4 regions of the Eubacterium sp. AM05-23 genome follow, and region 1 is predicted to be linked to each of the others. Evidence: riboswitches for the same ligand, from Rfam matches in the RefSeq annotation. Region 1 holds a riboswitch; each other region holds the start of a gene.
The links. Region 1 has a riboswitch for cobalamin ahead of DW091_RS17860 (DUF2284 domain-containing protein). Riboswitches for the same ligand answer to the same signal wherever they lie in the genome.

Region 1 (4,320 bases):
TATCAGTGATATGCATATACTAATTTTTTCGATCATGACATCAGACGTTATCGCCGTCCTTGATGTCAAAATAGTCTGGTAAAAATTGCTGAACGTCGTTAATGCGGATTTCAAAATGGGAGTGCGGTCCGGTTGAGTTACCAGTGCTGCCCATTAACGCTACGACTTGGCCCTTTTCGACCCGGTCACCAACGCTTACCTTAAATTCGGAGTTATGACCCATTCTCAGGACAGTTTTTCCATCGTCCATCATAATGTCAACGCATAATCCGTAACCGCCAAATTCACTTGCCCGGATGACTGTACCACTCTGCGGTGCGTAGATCGGCGTACCCATTGAGTTCGCAATGTCTACTGCAAAGCAGCCTGCGTGGCTTCCTGGCTTGTCTAAAGCGGAAATATTACCGGTTGCCGGTAAAATAAAGTTGCCTTTCTTTGAAGACATGGTCGGGTACTGCTTCGTTCCCTTTGAAACAATCTGAGCCACCGGCTCTTTCGCAACTGTTTCGGATAAGGTTGTTTCACTCACAACCTTACCGTCTTCATAGACGGTTTCGACTTCCTTATCAAGTTGTCCGTTCACACCTTGCTGTGTAACTACAGTTTGATCAACATATACATTTGGATCTTCCTGCTCAACGGTCTGGAAAGGTATGTCTTCTTTTTTAGTTGATGTTTTAGTCAGATTAATTTTTAAGATACTGGAGCTTGTCTCAGTCTCATTATTCTGGTTTTCTACATTCTCATTACTATTATTTTCAACGGTACCTTCAGCTGCTAAAGCTTCCTCTTGGGCTGGCTCATTGCTTTGGTCTCTTGCCACATCGGCTCCACCACGGCTTGCTACCTGGATTGGAGCGTTCGTACTCTCTTCACTCTTACTCGGATTAGTATTACCTGTTGCTAAAAGATTAGCGCACTCGTCCGGACTGTTTAAGTCCTCGAGCGGAAAATTCTTAGGCGTTTCTACAACGTCGCTCTGGATGTCGCATTTTACCAGCTTATCTGTACCCTGTACGTTACCGATCTTATTAATTGCACCTGCAATACCGGCCTGTACCTGATCAGATGAAGCCAGGTTTCCAACTTCCTGTCCGTCAACCTTTAATTCTACACCATGAACGCCGACCCAAAGGTTCTGCGCGTTCAATGCATCAGTAAATTCTTCCTCTGACAACATTGGTTTATTAAATGTGATGCTCTTTTTAATCTGTATATCATTGTAGACATATGCTGTTTCGATCGACGTTTTCGATCGCATATCCTGCTCTACCTGATCCAGACTCTGTGTAAACACAGCCGCATCCTTTGTATAGCCTAAAACCTCTCCGTCAACCATTACCTTGTAACCAAGACAGGTTGAAGAAAAGAATCCGAGAAGAAGCGCTACACAGAAACCTGTGAATACGACTTTTTCTCTTTTGCTCAAGTGCTTGGCGTAATGCGCAAGCTTCTTAAAAAACATTTGGAGCTTGCCACTTGAGCGATGGCTTTCGTTGCTAATGCCTAATCACCACCCTCCTATATATAATTTTGACCAAATTGTAAAGTTATTTACAATTTAGATATATTTTAACATATCCTTTGGCCCTTGCCAATACCTTAACCGAAATTACTTAATATTTTATGAAAAATTCATTAAAATATACGTGTTTTTGGTTTAATTAAGGCGGTTCTCGCCCCTTTACCGGCTTTTCAGTATTTTTTTCTTTACATTTAAGATTAAAACAAAGGGGAAAATCTTGTTGTAAAAAAATAAATTTACGAAAAACCCCCTGTCAGGGCCCAATAAACCTTGACAAAAGAAAATCAAAGGGATATGATAAAGACAACTTAATATTGTAAACATTATGTAAATGGGAAAAAGGTGAAAATCCTTTGCTGTAATCGCAGCTGTAATGCAATATGTCCCCTTATGTGCCACTGTCCGCCGGATGGGAAGGGAAGGGGAATGCCATTGTAGAGCCAGAAGACCGGCATAATGTTTTCTTAAAACGCTCCGATTTAGAGTTATTTAAGAGATACGTTCCTTAATCAATTTCGTATTTTTTGCCTTCTCTAGCCGGAGAAGGCTTTTTTATTGTACTAAATGAAGGTGAGGTCTTTCCATTGATTGAAATAAAAAAACAGGCAGAGCCTGCCAAAGAGTTTAAAGGTGACACCGTTATTAAAAGCCTGATGACCATTAAGCGGCAGCTTGAAGATAAACGCAGACTGTTCGGCATTCATGAATATGCCTTTGCCAAAACCAGCGACCTGCTGTTTTCCATGGGCACAAGGCTTTTATGCGAGGGAAACCAATGCGGCCATTACGGCGCTACCTGGGCCTGCCCGCCCGCGGTAGGCAGCTACAACAGCTGTGTCGCCAAATGCCGCTCCTACGAAAACGTCTGTCTGCTCTCAACCGTTACCGATTTAAAAGGCCAGTATGACTTTAGAGGCTGGAACCGGGCCCGCATATTTCACGAGGCCGCTACGGCCAAGTCTGCCCGTCTTTTCAGAGCCCATTATCCTGGCGCTCTGGTGCTCTCCACAGAGGGCTGTATCCTCTGCGACCAGTGCACCTACCCCGACGCCCCCTGCCGTTACCCAGACCAGATTTTTCCATCCGTGGAAGGCTATGGCATCGTGGTCATGGATCTGGCCAGCAAAACCGGCCTTTCCTATAATAATGGCCCCGAAACCGTTACCTATTTCAGCTTTGTGCTGTTTTAGCCCGATTCAGAAAGGAGAACCGCCATGAACCTGACTATTTCGCCCATCTCCACGGCCGAGCCCCTGCCCCCGGCCGTCGCTGTTTCCGATCTTCATGCGCTCAAAGAAAAATACAGCGTCCTCAAAAAAAAGGCCGCCACAGCCTACTGCGCCCTGGACGGCGTCCTCTCCCTTTTTCAGGCCATCGCCCAGGAAAAAGGGATTGACTTTAACCCTGTGGTTTTCTACCCCATGTCCTCCTTTGTGAGAGAACGGGACATCTGCAGGATGACAGAGCTGCTGCTGGAAAGCGCCTTTTCCGCCGGAGAAAAAAGCGTAGACTTCACCATCAACCTTTTTAACGCGGGCGTTATCTCCCTGTCCATTAAAACCGAGCAGCCCTGCCAGCCCCTTCCCCAGTATACCGAAGAGCTCCAGGCGCTCACTGCCGCCTATGACGGCATCCGGGACACCCGCCGAATCGGCGGCCGGGAGCTGACTTCTTTTATACTGAGACACAGCCCCGACCACGCCGAGGAGCGTTTTGGCAGCGATCTGCTATACGTCCGTTTTTAAAATCTTCTCAGCCGTCACCTCATCAATGATAAGGTGGCGCGCGAACCCGGTGTTCAGGCAGCCGATGGCCGATCCTACATTAGCCTCCACAGGCACAATGCCAATAAAATTCTTAATTTTAGAAAGCGGCCCCAGCGGAATCTGTATGGCAAAATCATCCTCACCTTTTATCTGCTGTCCCTTCCAGTTAAAAAAGTAAGACAGAATATTGGAGGTCGCCCGCTCCGTGATCAGCCGCCGCCCAAAGCGCAGGGCAGTGGCGTGGTCCGGCACACAGGGGTAGCCGCCAAGGGTCACCAGTGCGGTGTCTGTCTTTTTCCACAGGGCCAGAATACTGTTATAATTATCTGTCGTCACAAATAAATCCCGTTCCTGCTTGGTCGTAGGAAAGGCCGGCGAGATCAAAAAATCCGCCTCAAATCCCGTTTTTCGGGCAAAATCCGTAGCCAGCTCATTGGGATGGTAGCCCTTGTGCGGCACTGTGGCCGTCCCGATCAGCGGACAGACTTTCCCGCTGTACTGCCCAGCAAGCTCCCTGCCCGCTAAAATATCAATGACACGGCTGATATTATAACCCCAGCCAAGGCCAAGGATTCGGGTTTTAGGCAGGATTTCCAAAAGAAAATCCACAGCGGCTTCATAAAGACGCTCCTGGGTTTCGTTCTTATCCTCTGTGCAGCTGACCACCTGACAGCTCTTTAAGCCAAACCGGTTACACAGTTCCCGGCTTTTTCCAATGCTGGTGCTGTCAAAAGATTTGATCTCAATTTTAACAATACCTTCTTTGCGGGCTTTGTTCAGCAGATTGCTGACCGAAGGCCGCGAGATACCCATCGACTTTGCAATCTCTGCCTGAGTCATGTTCTCTTCATAATACATCTGCGCCGCGCTAATAAGACGGATCAGCTCCTTTTCTTTCATGATGATCTCCTTTACAAATGTCAACAGCTTTTTTCTAAATATACTCTATTTTTTGACAAATGTCAATCCACTATCTTTAAGATTCAAAATGCAAAATACTTTACATTTGTCAGTTTATTGCTTATTTTT
Region 2 (4,320 bases), on a different contig from region 1:
TGGGCAAGCTCACGTACCAGCGCAGCAAACTGCCGCTGGTTTCCAAAAACAAAGGGGGTATACCCCACAAAATTGATTCGCTTTTCGGTGCGCTTACAACGCCGCATCTGCTTTCTTGAAACGTTGGATAGCGCTTGCTGTGTTCCCTCAAGGGCGTCTTGAAAGCCGTTGGTCTGGATGAATATTTTTTCCTTAAGCGAAGGAAAAGAGCTGTCGTCAAGACCCGTCATAACAGTTAGCGGTGTGCCCACAATGAACGCAGACTGCCTGTTTTCTTCCTGCATGACGGCGTCTATGCCCTTCTCGATGCTCTCAGCCGCGCCAAGTGTCACCTGGAGGTCGTTCATTCTTGAATACCAGAAAGGCTGTTCTCTGAAATCATCAATGGACCGTGGACAGGAGGCACAGCCCGCGCCTGTTACCAGACAGGCGCAGATCGAGCGGTCCCCTTCAAAAGCAGTCAGCGCGCCGCTGTAATCTGCTGCCAGAGGCGGCAGCGGACAGAGGCGCTCCTCTTTTCCTTCTTTGTGGTTTTCCTGATCGTGTCCAAATCCCTGAATGATTTCTTCAAGCCGTTCCACAGACTTTTTCTTCCGTTTTTCCATAGGACCCCGTCTGAAAACAGCGACCGGCACATTATAAGGATTATCCGCTTCTGATACCAGCGTCTCAAAATCGGTCTGTATAAGAATATCTGGACAGGAAACATAGAGCACCACCCCCTTTGTCCCTCTGGTCGTAACAAGCTCCTCGAGCATACCGCGGACTCTGTGCGCGCAGCTGCCAAGTGTATACTCTAGCCTGGAGACTGGACAGAGTCTCAGGCGGCTGAGGGCTTCTTTCTCCATTGCCCTGAAATAAAGAATTCGGAGACAGGCCGGCGGCCCCACTGCCAGAACGCGCACACCTTCAGTTTGGAAAAGAAGTCTGGACAGCGCTTCATCTCCCATTCCTGGCTGTGCTTTCTCAACCGTTGCTGTGCTCATGATGGTTCTCCTTCTCAAACTGATAGAGTATTTCACCCAGACTGTCCATCTCTGCATCAGAAAGGGGTTTCGGGAGTGTCCCGGCCTCCTGACGGGCTATGGCTCTGGCCAGTGCCATAAAACTTTTTTGCAGTGCTTCACCTTCGTCCTGCTCAAAAACAGTTGTCTTCTGATAGTCGGCAAGCCGAAGCGTATCACTTTGGCTGACAGAGGCCGCAATCAGGCTGCCTGTCAGCTCACCAAAGCGCTCGACAGCCCGATGGTCTGTACCAGGCCTGGCCCGGTTATGGATCAGTCCGCCAAGCAGGGGCTGTGCCCGGGCAGAATACCGCACAATGCTCATCATGATATTATTGGCGGCGTAAAGCGACATCAGCTCAGAGGAGGTGACAATATACACCTGATCCACACACTTTTTTCTCATAGGCATTGAAAATCCACCGCAGACCACATCGCCTAAAACATCATAGAGGATTAAATCCCAGCTCTCTTCAAATATTCCCAGCTTTTCAAGGGTCTCCATGGTAGTAGAGATCCCCATTCCCGCACAGCCAATGCCTGCCTCCGGTCCTCCAGCCTCTACACATGCCACCCCCGTCTCTCCCATAAACAGGATATCCTGTACCGTCACCTGTTCTCCTTTTTCATTCAGCTTTTGAATGACTGTGGGAATCCGCTTTCTCATCAGGCACCGGGTTGAATCCGACTTAGGATCACAGCCGATGTGAAGCACCCTTTTCCCCATTTTTGCGAAAGCGGCGGAAACATTGGCCGCAATGGTCGACTTTCCAATACCGCCCTTTCCATAAAACGCGATTCTCTTACTGCTCTTTTCCATAATTTCTCCCATAAAAAAAAACTCTTCTGACCGATTCATCAGAAGAGTTCCTCAACATAAGCAACACCCTCTCCTAATGATCCGTTAGGTTAGGTATAGACAAGAAATGTTGAAATATCCTGACTTGGGTTCATTGCCAGCTGTAACAACTTCCCAGAGAATGCTCTCCAGTGTTGATAAAACTTACAGCGGCTCCCCCTTACAGTGGCGGCACCGTACCGGATTCTCACCGGTTTTCATGCAACAAGTCTTCTATGTAATTTTGCTATATTATATCACGATATCTGATAATTCACAACCACTGCAATTAACTCAATTTTTGATTGCCAGCTATCGAATTTTTTGATAGTATAATTAAAACAAAAGAAAGGAATAGTATAAATATGATCTCTATGCAAAACATGAAATACATTGTCGAGATCGCAAAGCACCACTCGATCTCCGCTGCCGCCAAGTCTCTTTTTGTCTCACAGTCAACGCTTTCAACAGCGGTGCGTGAGGTGGAGCAGCAGCTTGGCATCTCAATTTTCAGACGAAATAACCGTGGCATTGAGGTCACCTTTGAGGGACAAGACTTTCTAAACCACGCCAAGGATATTGTGGAGCAGAGCGAATATCTTGAAAGGCGGTACAAGCACCGAAAAACCCTGCCCATGCGTTTTTCTGTTTCCACTCAACGCCTTCCCTTCTCGGTCATGTCCTTCATACAGATTGTCGAGGACCTTGAACTCAGGCATTATGACATCGCCATCCGCGAGTGCCCAACCCATGAGGTCATACACGATGTGGCGTCCAGGCGCAGTGAGCTTGGTATTTTATGTATTAACGAGCACTATCTCAACACCATGCAGAAGCTCCTTGATTCCAGTAATTTAACCTTCTGTGAGCTGGGGCAGCTCACCATTTATGTTTTCCTGCGGAAAAAGCACCCCCTGAGCGGAAACACCTCCCTGACGCTGGATATGCTCAGAGAATACCCCTTCGTAACCTATGACCAGGGCGAGGACAACATGCTGCATTTTTCTGAGGAAATCTTGTTTAATGAAATCTGGGATAAAAACATTCACGTCATTGACCGATGCTCCAAAATCGCCCTTGTCCGCGGCACAAACTGCTTCAGCATCGGCCCTGACCTGACCAACAGCGATGCTGACCGTATGCATTCCAACATGAGTGAAGTAAGGGCTGTCCGTCTTTTAGACAACGACCAGCGGCTCCACGCCGGATATATTCTCAGAAACGAGCACAGCTTAAGCGCCATCGGCGAGAAATATATTAAGGTCCTGACCGAAAAGATAAAATCCTTTGAAAAATGGGACTGAGAAAGTAAAAAAAGCCGTATTCACAATGATACGGCTTTTGTAACATTTTTTGACCCGGCGTTGTTTTTATGAAACACGACGGGCAATTACGGCTAAACGGCCATCGTTCAGTCCGACATTAAAGATACAGGTGGACAGTGTAAGGATCTCATCACCTGGCTGTACATTTACATCGGTCGCGACAATGCTCTGGTTTTTTATGTTTTGGTAATAGGCCAGAAAACTTTCATCGTCGGCAAATTCCAGCTGTCTGTAATCATAGTCCTGCTCAACCACCAGCACGGCAAAGATCTCCCAAACGCCGTCACCGCCCAGTTCTAGCGGTCTTCTGTAAACAATTTTATTGTGCTCTGTAATAAAATTTGGGTCTTTATAGTAATAAAGCAAATCGTCAAACATGACATGCACGCCGCTGCGCATGGTGCTATGCCCATAAATCAGCGAATTCTGGCTTCTGGGCTGCCACTTGTAATTCATATCTAAAAAGGGAACGCCTCTTTCATCCGACTCGCCGTTGAATGAGGTATACAAATATTTATCATTATCGGTTGTCTGTACTACAGGGGTATCGATATTTGTCCCTTCAATACTCAGCCAGCCAACGGTTTCCGGGTTTACCTCACGCAATGCCGCCCAGTCGATGCTGTTATCCTCGCGGTTTATGACCTGCATTTTAAGAATCGGTGTGTTGTTTGGAAAGAACTCTTTATAAAGCATCCACCCTGCCGCCCCTAAAAGGGCGAGAATGATCAAAATGATGACAATGTCACCAACGACACGCACAGCGCTTCTTTTTTTCTTCACTTTCTTTTTTGTCATATTTATGTTTTATATCCTTCGGGCCTGCTGTCCTTGCGCATTTGTATTTTAGTCAACTCGATTTTATAAAACCCAAAGGCTTCATACCTCCTTTTATGGTTATTCATTATATCAAATCTTTCTAAATTGATAAAGACTTAAATGATAACAAAAAGGATTTTGTGCTTGTCTTAAAAAAGAATAAAGCTGAAATACGTCAGGGTTTCCGGGCCATGGGTATAACGCAGGCCAGTTTTGATCACAATATCCATTACAATAATCCCATACCCCTCCACTGAGGGAAAGAGCTTATCTGGATACCGGCAAGGCTCGTGTGGGTAGGTGCACGCGTCACAGACCAGACACCCTTCTGTCG
Region 3 (4,320 bases), on a different contig from region 1:
ATGTACTGGCTCAAATAGTCGGCATATTTCTTTTTAAAGGCTTTCGCTCTTTTCTGGGCCAGAGGGATATTTGTTTTTGAGGTTAGGAATATTTTATTGCCTTTAATGTTTTTAATTTTGGTCAAATTGACGAGATAGCTCCGGTGGCAGATTTCGAGTCCCAGATTTTGATAACGCTCATAAACCTGCTTGATGCTCTCATCAATGGTAAAGACCTCCTGGTCTGTCACCACAAAATTGATCCGGTCATCGGACTTTATATAAAATACCTGATCGTTTTGAAGCATTTTTATGCCGTCCACTGTTTTAAACAGCATGTTTGGCTGTCTGAGGTTATACGGGGCATCTTGCCTGTAATCAAAAAAGGCGGTCAATTCTTTGTGAAGCTTACTGTATGTTACTGGTTTTTCGATGTATCCAAAGGGACGTGTTACGGCAAACGCTCTCAGACAGCCATTGTAATAATCGGCGTCAACCAGATAGATGATTTCTGTTGTTTTGTCGTTCTCCCTGAATTTTTCCATTATTTTTGCTTCTTTTTTCCGGTTTTTTTCAATGTCGAAAAAGATAATGTCATAGCTACCGGAAGTGCTCTCTGTTATCTGTCTTTTATCCTGATACCAAAAGCTCAGATAGGTTTTATCCATTGCTTCCAGACATTGTCTGGCTATTTGCCCGAGCTCCTGCAGTATTTTAGAATCTCTTTCGTAAAATGCAATTCGAATCACGCCTCTCATCCTTTTTAAAATATATTTTTGCTGCTTATTCTTTTAACCATCAGATTACAGCCATATAAAAAAGAACCCTATCCATAAAACTTAAACTTTTAAGAAGTTTCATAGCAACATAAGGTTCCTATTCTCATTGCTCTGACAATGCCCTGTTTGGCAGCTGATTCTATTTTATAAAACTTTCGGCAGTATTTCCCGGTATTCCTCAAGAAAGACAAATCCATCCTTCATGGTATTTTTCAGGGTGTCGTTGCTGATATCAAGAAGCCGGAACATGTGGTAAACAATTGCTTTCACCAGCTTTTTGGATTTGAAGGGCAGCTCCCGCTCGTAATAACGGATAAAAATTTCTTTTTGAGCGCCGTAAAACGCCAGAGTGTAAACTTCCATATCCTCTTCGGTATAGCTTTTATTAAAGTATTCCAACACGGAACGGTTAAACAGCTTTAAAACCATCATCCGTTTCTTTTTATTACAGTCACGCCGTGTAATTTCATAATAAAATTTCATAACATGCGGGTCCTCCACAATGCCAGCATAAAAGAGGATCATCGCGGTACAATATTTGACATACTGCATCTTTGCTTTTTCTGAGTTTTCTCCGACAAAGTCATACAGCTGCATGAAGTAGGTGTTAATGATCTCATCGACAATGTCTTCTTTCTTGTTAAAATAGTAGGTGAGGGTTCCAAGGCCTACCTCTGAGTTATTTGCAATGTCTACCATGCCTGTATTGTTATAACCCTGGGTGTAAAACAACTCTTTTGCCTGGCTCATGATATTCTTCTGCGTCTGTATCCCTTTTTTAGTCCGCTCTTTTTTTCTTTGCGGTACTTCACATTCGAGTTTTAACTCCATATTTGTCAACTCCTTTTTTCTTGCGCTGCTACCAAAAAAAACCTTCTCTGATTCAGAGAAGGAAAAACAAAGCATTAAATACTTTTTATTTGTCTTATCACTCTAAATCGGAGCTTTAAGAACTTATCACTGTGCTGGTCTTCTGGCTTTACAATATCATCCTTGTCCCCTTCCCGCTATGCTGGCAGTGGTTACTGGACAGGCTTTTTGTATTACAGCTGCGATTACAGCAAGGGCATCTCACCCTTTTCCCATAACACAGGATAGATTCTATATTTAATTGTTTTCATCATAGCTTTTTTGATGGTTTTTGTCAAGATTTACCAGGAATTTCTACTGAATATAATTGACCTTATAATCGTATATCTTGCAATAGCGGTCTATCCTAGATCCCTCATAGCAATGCACCGTCACGTCGTTCCGGTTAAAGAGCCACTCGCCCACTTCTTCGGGATCGTGTTTTATCTCGACATCCTTTAAATTGGGACATCCGTGAAAGGCCCATTTACCAATAACTTTTACTGTTTCTGGTATCTTGAGGGCTGTCAGCTTTTTACATTTTAGAAATCCGGATTCGTCGATCACCTCCAAACCCACTGGCAGATCAAGCTGCTGAAAGCTGCAGTTTACAAAGGCTTCCTTGCCGATATATTTTAAGTTTTCTGAAAATCGGATGGATTCTAAGCTTTTACACATGTAGAAGGTCCTGAAGGGTAGCTTTTCGATGGCAGTGGGAATCTCAATATGTGTGAGTTTATCGCAGTTGTAAAAGGCGTTTTCTCCAATTTTGGTAAGTTGTTTTGGCAGTTCTATCCTTTCCAGCCCACGGCAAAATTTGAAGGTGCGGTCTTTTATGGCCTTTACTCCCTCTGGAATCACAAGAGCCTGTATTCTTCGGCATTCCATAAAAGCGGCTTCTCCCAAAAGCTTGAGGCCGGAAGGCAGGTTGATGGACGAAAGCATGGTGCATCCTTCAAAGGCATGACCGCATATTTCCTTAACAGAACCGGCTACTTTAACTCTTTGCAACTTGGTCAGATTTTTAAACGCATTGACGCTGATCCGCTCAACACCTTCAGGAATGTCAGCGTACTTCACTGTTGCCTTTGGCAGATTCTTTTTTGAAAAGGCCTCTATCCTTTTTGCACTCTCACTCATTTTTACCTCCAAAATTCTCCATTTAAAATAAGTTCATTTATCGTACGAAAAACGCCGCTATATAACTATAACTAATTGCACCTTCATTAAAATGATTTTATTTCAATTTTATAGATATCATGCTTTTTCTATACCTATAGTTTCTATATTTATTCAAATGCATTTTTTATACTTTTGAAGCTATAAAATCCAACAACAGAACCTATTGTAGTCCATTTTTACGATTTTGTCAAATAATCAAAAAGCTTTTAAGGATATTCATATTTTTTACCTTATATTTATCGCAGCGCACAGGTAATATACATATAGGGGGCATGTGTATATCTATATCTAATATTTTTTCTAAAAATTCAACTTTACGCTATTGACATTACAAAAAAGGGTGCTATAATTAGAAATGTAGTCGGTTCTCCGGCACATTTTTAATGATTTCCATCATAATCGATGGTTTAAGCAGAATTGGGTGAAAATCCCAAACGGTCCCGCCACTGTAAGACGTATGTCAAGTCAGGATGCTGATCATTAAAACTGTATTACATTTGGTTACGAGGAGATAACTAAGTGTTTGGACGAAATCACAGGATTTTATTTTATTTCGTACTTTCACCGCTTATCTGCCCGGTAAGCGGTTTTTTTATACTTTTTTAGTTTATTGAATCACAGCCAATGTAAAAATTCATTTATCGAGGAGGTAAAAATGACAAAGAATCAAAGAAGGTTTGTCACACTGCTTGGCGCCTGGGCGCTTGTATTTGGGATTGTACCCGCCGCAAACGCAATGCACATTATGGAAGGTTATCTTCCTGTGGGGTACTGCATTGCCTGGGGAGTTATCTGTCTGCCCTTTTTAGCTGCTGGTTTTTTCTCGATCAAAAAAACCCTGACGGGCAACAGAAGATCCATTACACTTCTGGCCATGGCCGGCGCATTCATTTTCGTTATTTCTTCACTGAAGATTCCATCTGTAACGGGCAGCTGTTCACACATGACAGGTACGGGGCTTGGCGCGATTTTATTTGAACCAAGTGCGGTTAGTATTTTAGGCATTATTGTATTATTATTCCAGGCCATTCTGCTGGCTCACGGTGGTTTGACTACCCTTGGCGCTAACACTTTTTCAATGGCAATTGCCGGTCCGTTTGTATCTTTTGGAATTTATAAGCTCTGTCAGAAGATCAAGGTTAACCGCAAGGTCGGCATTTTCCTGGCCGCTGCTCTTGGGGATTTATTTACCTACTGTGTTACCAGCATTCAACTGGCGATGGCTTACCCGTCCGAGCAGGGCGGCGTGGCAGCTTCTGCTGTTAAATTCCTGGGGGTTTTTGCTCCCACGCAGCTGCCGCTTGCCATTATCGAAGGGATTTTAACGGTTATTATCGTTATCGCATTGGAAACCTACGCAAGCCCGGAACTCAAGTCCATTGGCTTCTTAGCATCGGAGGAAGTGTAAAATGAGCAAAAATAAAAAAACGGTTATCATTCTTCTTGTTATTGTTGCTTTATTGGTGGTTGTACCGCTTTTTGCCCTTCAGGGCGCTGAATTTGGCGGTTCTGACGATGCGGGCAGCACCAT
Region 4 (4,320 bases), on a different contig from region 1:
TTCCGATAAGCACCGAGAAAAACAAAGCTGTCTTTCATGCTGTTTTTTAACGTATCACTATCAACATCTCGGTTAAAGTAATAGGCCAGGGGGCCGAGGCCCACATGGGCGTTGGCGGCTATGTCTGTCATTGAGAATCTGGCTGGATATAGTGGACCTTATAATCATACTGCCTGCAGTAGCGGTCTATTTTGGAGCCCTCGTAGCAATGCACGGTCACATCGTTCCGGTTAAAGATCCACTCGCCCATTTCATCGGGATTGTGCCTTATCTCGACCTTCTTGAGATTGGGGCAGCCGTGAAACGCCCATTTTCCAATGGTCTTAACGTTTTTGGGCAGCTTTAAAGCTGTGAGCTTTTTGCATTTTAAAAAGCCGGATTCTTCAATGACTTCCAGGCTCTCAGGCAGCTCCAGCTGCTGAAAGCTGCAATTCACAAAGGCTTCTTTACCGATATATTTTAGATTTTGCGAAAACCGGATGGATTCCAGGCTTTTGCACATGTAAAAGGTTCTGAAGGGCAGTCTTTCGATGGTGTCTGGCAGCTCGATATGCGCCAGCTTATCACAGTTGTAAAAAGCATTCTCACCGATCCGGACAAGCCTGTCCGGCAGGGTGATGCTTTCCAGGCCGCGGCAGAATTTAAAGGTGCGGTCCTTGATGGACTGGACGCCCCCTGGTATTTCAAGCGACTGTATTCTGCGGCACTCCATAAAGGCGGCCTCTCCCAAAAGCTTCAGGCTTGAGGGCAGACTGACGGCGGAAAGCATGGTGCATCCCTCGAAGGCATGGCCGCATATCTCCTTCACGGATTCTGCGATTCTGACCTCCTTCAGCTTTGTCAAATTTTTAAACGCGTTTACGCCAATCCGTTCAAAGCCTTCCGGAACATTGACACGTTTGATATTTGCCTTTGGCAGATCTTTTTTTGAAAAAGCCTCGATACGTTTTGCGCACTCACTCATCTGTTTCCTCCAAAATTTCTTCTTCTGACTGGACTTTCAGCTACATTGCTCTTATCCTTGCGGCAGAAACCTCTCATAAGTTAAAGTAATAAAACTCCTAAAACGTTTCTTTTCTTTCTATATAATCGTTTTATTCTTTAAATGGCTATTTTGTTTCTTATATTTATTTTAACGCATTAATTATATACAAAAAGTTTTGAAAGTCAATTTCAGAACCTATTGTAGTTTATTTTTACGATTTTGTCAAATAAACAAAAAGCATTTAAGATTATCCATATTTTTTTCTTATACTCTTAACTTAAACGCTCAAAATACATATAGGGGGTATGTGTATAATTATTTCTGCTCTTTTTTAAAAAAATTCAACTTTTCTTATTGACATTATGGAACAAGGTGTTATAATTAAAAGCGTAGCCGGTACACCGGCACACTTTAATGGTTTCCATCACAAACGATGGTTAAAGCATAATTGGGTGTAAATCCCAAACGGTCCCGCCACTGTGAGACGCAAGTCGAGTCAGGATGCTGATCATTAAAACTGCAATACATTTGGTTACGAGGAGATAACTGAGTGTCAGGACGAAATTATAAGGTTTCAGGATTCGTTATTTCGTACTTTCACCGCTTATCCGTCTGGTAAGCGGTTTTTTTTCGCTCTGCTGCCCTGTTGATTGAATCGTAGCCCGGTAAAATTCATTTTTAGAGGAGGTAAAAATGACAAAGAATCAAAGAAGGTTTGTCACACTGCTGGGCGCGTGGGCGCTTGTATTCGGGATTGTACCCGCCGCAAACGCAATGCACATTATGGAGGGCTACCTTCCTGTGGGGTACTGCATTGCATGGGGTGTTATCTGTATCCCCTTTTTAGCTGCTGGCTTTTTCTCTATCAAGAAAACTTTAACCGGCAACAGAAGATCCATTACGCTTCTGGCCATGGCAGGCGCTTTCATTTTCGTTATTTCATCACTGAAGATCCCTTCTGTAACAGGCAGCTGCTCCCACATGACGGGTACAGGTCTTGGGGCCATCTTATTTGGACCAAGCGCTGTCAGTATTCTTGGCATCATTGTCTTATTATTTCAGGCCATTTTGTTAGCGCACGGCGGCTTAACCACCCTTGGCGCAAACACCTTTTCAATGGCCATTGCCGGTCCCTTTGTGTCTTTCGGCATCTACAAGCTCTGCCAGAAGCTGAAGGTTAACCGCAAGATTGGCGTTTTTCTCGCCGCTGCGCTTGGGGATTTGTTCACCTACTGTATTACCAGTTTCCAGCTGGCGATGGCTTACCCATCCGAACAGGGCGGTGTGGCCGCATCGGCTGTAAAATTCCTGGGCGTCTTTGCCCCGACTCAGCTGCCCCTGGCCATTATTGAAGGGATTTTAACGGTTATTATCGTTATCGCTTTAGAAACTTACGCAAGCCCGGAACTCAAATCCATCGGCTTTTTAGCATCGGAGGAAGTGTAAAATGAGTAAAAACAAAAAATTAGTGATCGTTCTCCTGGTGATTGTCGCTTTACTGGTTGTCGTACCGCTATTCGCCCTTCAGGGCGCTGAATTCGGCGGCTCTGACGATGCAGGCAGCACAATGATTGAGGAAATTCAGGGTGGCGAATATGAGCCCTGGTTTACGCCTGTGCTTGAAACGATGATTAACGGTGAGCTTCCTGGAGAAGTGGAATCTTTGATCTTCTGTCTCCAGACGGGTATCGGCGTCGGTATACTAGCCTTCTTTATGGGCCGTTTGGTTGAACGAAAAAAACTCGGCAAGGAAGAGGCCGAGCTGTAGATACAAAAACACGCTTACAAGGCGTGTTTTTGTTTTTCACTATATTATAAATAAGAAGGTTTTTTATATCGGCTTTGCCTTTTCTGCTGCTGTCTGTACTACTGCACCCACTACCGCACTTTCCCTGTAAAATCCTCTCGCATTCCGCGTTCCTTAAACATGATCCCAATGATAACAAACCAGACTGATCTTATCCAAAGCATTAAATTTCCGCAATCTGGCGCACACGGGCCAGTCCCTTCGATACCGATGGAACAGCCAGCAGAATCATTGTCAGCGCGCCTTCCGAAAAAATATAGACCGCGTTGTACACCATCGAGTAGGGCAGCGCGCCCCATCCTTCCCAGGCCATGGAACCGAAAAACAGCCAGCCGGAAAGCACCGCAAACACATAGCGGCCACAGATACCGGCCAGGTATCCCTTTATGAGCCCATGCTTTGACTGGGTGAAAAAGCCCGACAGGCCCAACGCGCCAAAGGCAAGTATATAGTCAACCAGCACCTGAAGGGGATACAAAATATAAGGGTCTATTACCATTTGCAGAATGCCATAGGCGATTGCCGCCAAAATCCCAGTCTTTGGACCATACCAATAGCCCGTCAAAGTAATAAAAAGCATACTGAACAGTGTCACAGAGCCGCCAGTAGGCAAATGGAAAATCTTAATATTCGATGTCACTACCGCCAGCGCAATGGCCGCAGCGCAAAAGGTCAGATGCCTTGTGCTGATCTGGCGGTGTTCATTTTTCCCGGCAACAAGCGATGCGATTACCAGCACAACGGCCATCAATGCGATAAGCGCCGCGTATCCTGCGGCTGTCGGCATATAGCTTACGCCGCCTTCAGACGTTACAGGCTTTATAAAAAATTCCAGCACGGTTTTTTACCTCCAAATTTTCAGTCGTCCGAACTTCAGACATAATTTTATTATACGTTTTGCCTGGTAACCCTGTCAACCTGCCTTCGTCCACAAAATGAATCTTAAAGTTCACAGAAGGGCTTAATATTCACAAATTAAAGATTTACCTTTGCCTAAAAAAATGATAAAATCAATTATATACTGCAAAAAAGAGGATTTAATCTTATGGATGAAAAGAATTTACAAGATCAGCGCGAGGAGCGTACCCCCGAAGAGCAGGCGATTGAGAACGCCTCTCTTTTTGAGCGTCCTGTCCCTCCGGAGGATGCGGTCATCATTGATGAACCTGCTGCGCCAGAGGCTCAGGAGGAAACCGTTATTGACCCGCCCAGGCCGCCTGAGGGCGGAACTGAAGGCGATGCCGACCAAGCAGGCGAGATTCTCACCTTTGAGGAGGAGACCCCTGCCAATGATTCTGGAGACGGCGAGGAACCGCCGGATTCTAAAGAGAAAAAAAGCCATAAAAAGGTCTGGATCGGCATCGGTGTTGGAATTGGTATTATCCTGGCCATTTATCTTGGCTTAAGCTTTTATTTCAGCACTCGTTTCTATTTTAATACCACCATGAACGGCTTCAATGTCACTGGCAAAACGGCCGCTCAGGTCGATCAGGAAATGCAGCAAAACGCAGCGACACACACATTAACA

Region 2: another riboswitch for cobalamin. It lies ahead of DW091_RS17245 (nitrogenase iron protein NifH); the one in region 1 lies ahead of DW091_RS17860 (DUF2284 domain-containing protein).
Region 3: another riboswitch for cobalamin. It lies ahead of DW091_RS19530 (TetR/AcrR family transcriptional regulator); the one in region 1 lies ahead of DW091_RS17860 (DUF2284 domain-containing protein).
Region 4: another riboswitch for cobalamin. It lies ahead of DW091_RS02090 (energy-coupling factor ABC transporter permease); the one in region 1 lies ahead of DW091_RS17860 (DUF2284 domain-containing protein).

The regions. Positions count from the first base shown of each region.
Region 1 is NZ_QUDF01000016.1:14,971-19,290, reverse strand. Features, by position in the region: gene DW091_RS17865 (peptidoglycan DD-metalloendopeptidase family protein) at 41-1,429, opposite strand; cobalamin riboswitch at 1,823-1,997, shown strand; gene DW091_RS17860 (DUF2284 domain-containing protein) at 2,110-2,715, shown strand; gene DW091_RS17855 (hypothetical protein) at 2,740-3,270, shown strand; gene DW091_RS17850 (sugar-binding domain-containing protein) at 3,253-4,191, opposite strand.
Region 2 is NZ_QUDF01000015.1:20,190-24,509, reverse strand. Features, by position in the region: gene DW091_RS17250 (nitrogenase component 1) at 1-986, opposite strand, end outside; gene DW091_RS17245 (nitrogenase iron protein NifH) at 967-1,824, opposite strand; cobalamin riboswitch at 1,918-2,095, opposite strand; gene DW091_RS17240 (LysR family transcriptional regulator) at 2,217-3,146, shown strand; gene DW091_RS17235 (class B sortase) at 3,213-3,965, opposite strand; gene DW091_RS17230 (DUF2284 domain-containing protein) at 4,136-4,320, opposite strand, start outside.
Region 3 is NZ_QUDF01000022.1:41,028-45,347, forward strand. Features, by position in the region: gene DW091_RS19525 (LytTR family DNA-binding domain-containing protein) at 1-728, opposite strand, end outside; gene DW091_RS19530 (TetR/AcrR family transcriptional regulator) at 903-1,589, opposite strand; cobalamin riboswitch at 1,704-1,866, opposite strand; gene DW091_RS19535 (leucine-rich repeat domain-containing protein) at 1,923-2,747, opposite strand; cobalamin riboswitch at 3,157-3,286, shown strand; gene DW091_RS19540 (energy-coupling factor ABC transporter permease) at 3,445-4,197, shown strand; gene DW091_RS19545 (energy-coupling factor ABC transporter substrate-binding protein) at 4,199-4,320, shown strand, end outside.
Region 4 is NZ_QUDF01000001.1:458,237-462,556, reverse strand. Features, by position in the region: gene DW091_RS19980 (hypothetical protein) at 1-131, opposite strand, end outside; gene DW091_RS02095 (leucine-rich repeat domain-containing protein) at 128-964, opposite strand; cobalamin riboswitch at 1,384-1,513, shown strand; gene DW091_RS02090 (energy-coupling factor ABC transporter permease) at 1,679-2,431, shown strand; gene DW091_RS02085 (energy-coupling factor ABC transporter substrate-binding protein) at 2,433-2,753, shown strand; gene DW091_RS02080 (energy-coupled thiamine transporter ThiT) at 2,956-3,630, opposite strand; gene DW091_RS02075 (peptidoglycan binding domain-containing protein) at 3,838-4,320, shown strand, end outside.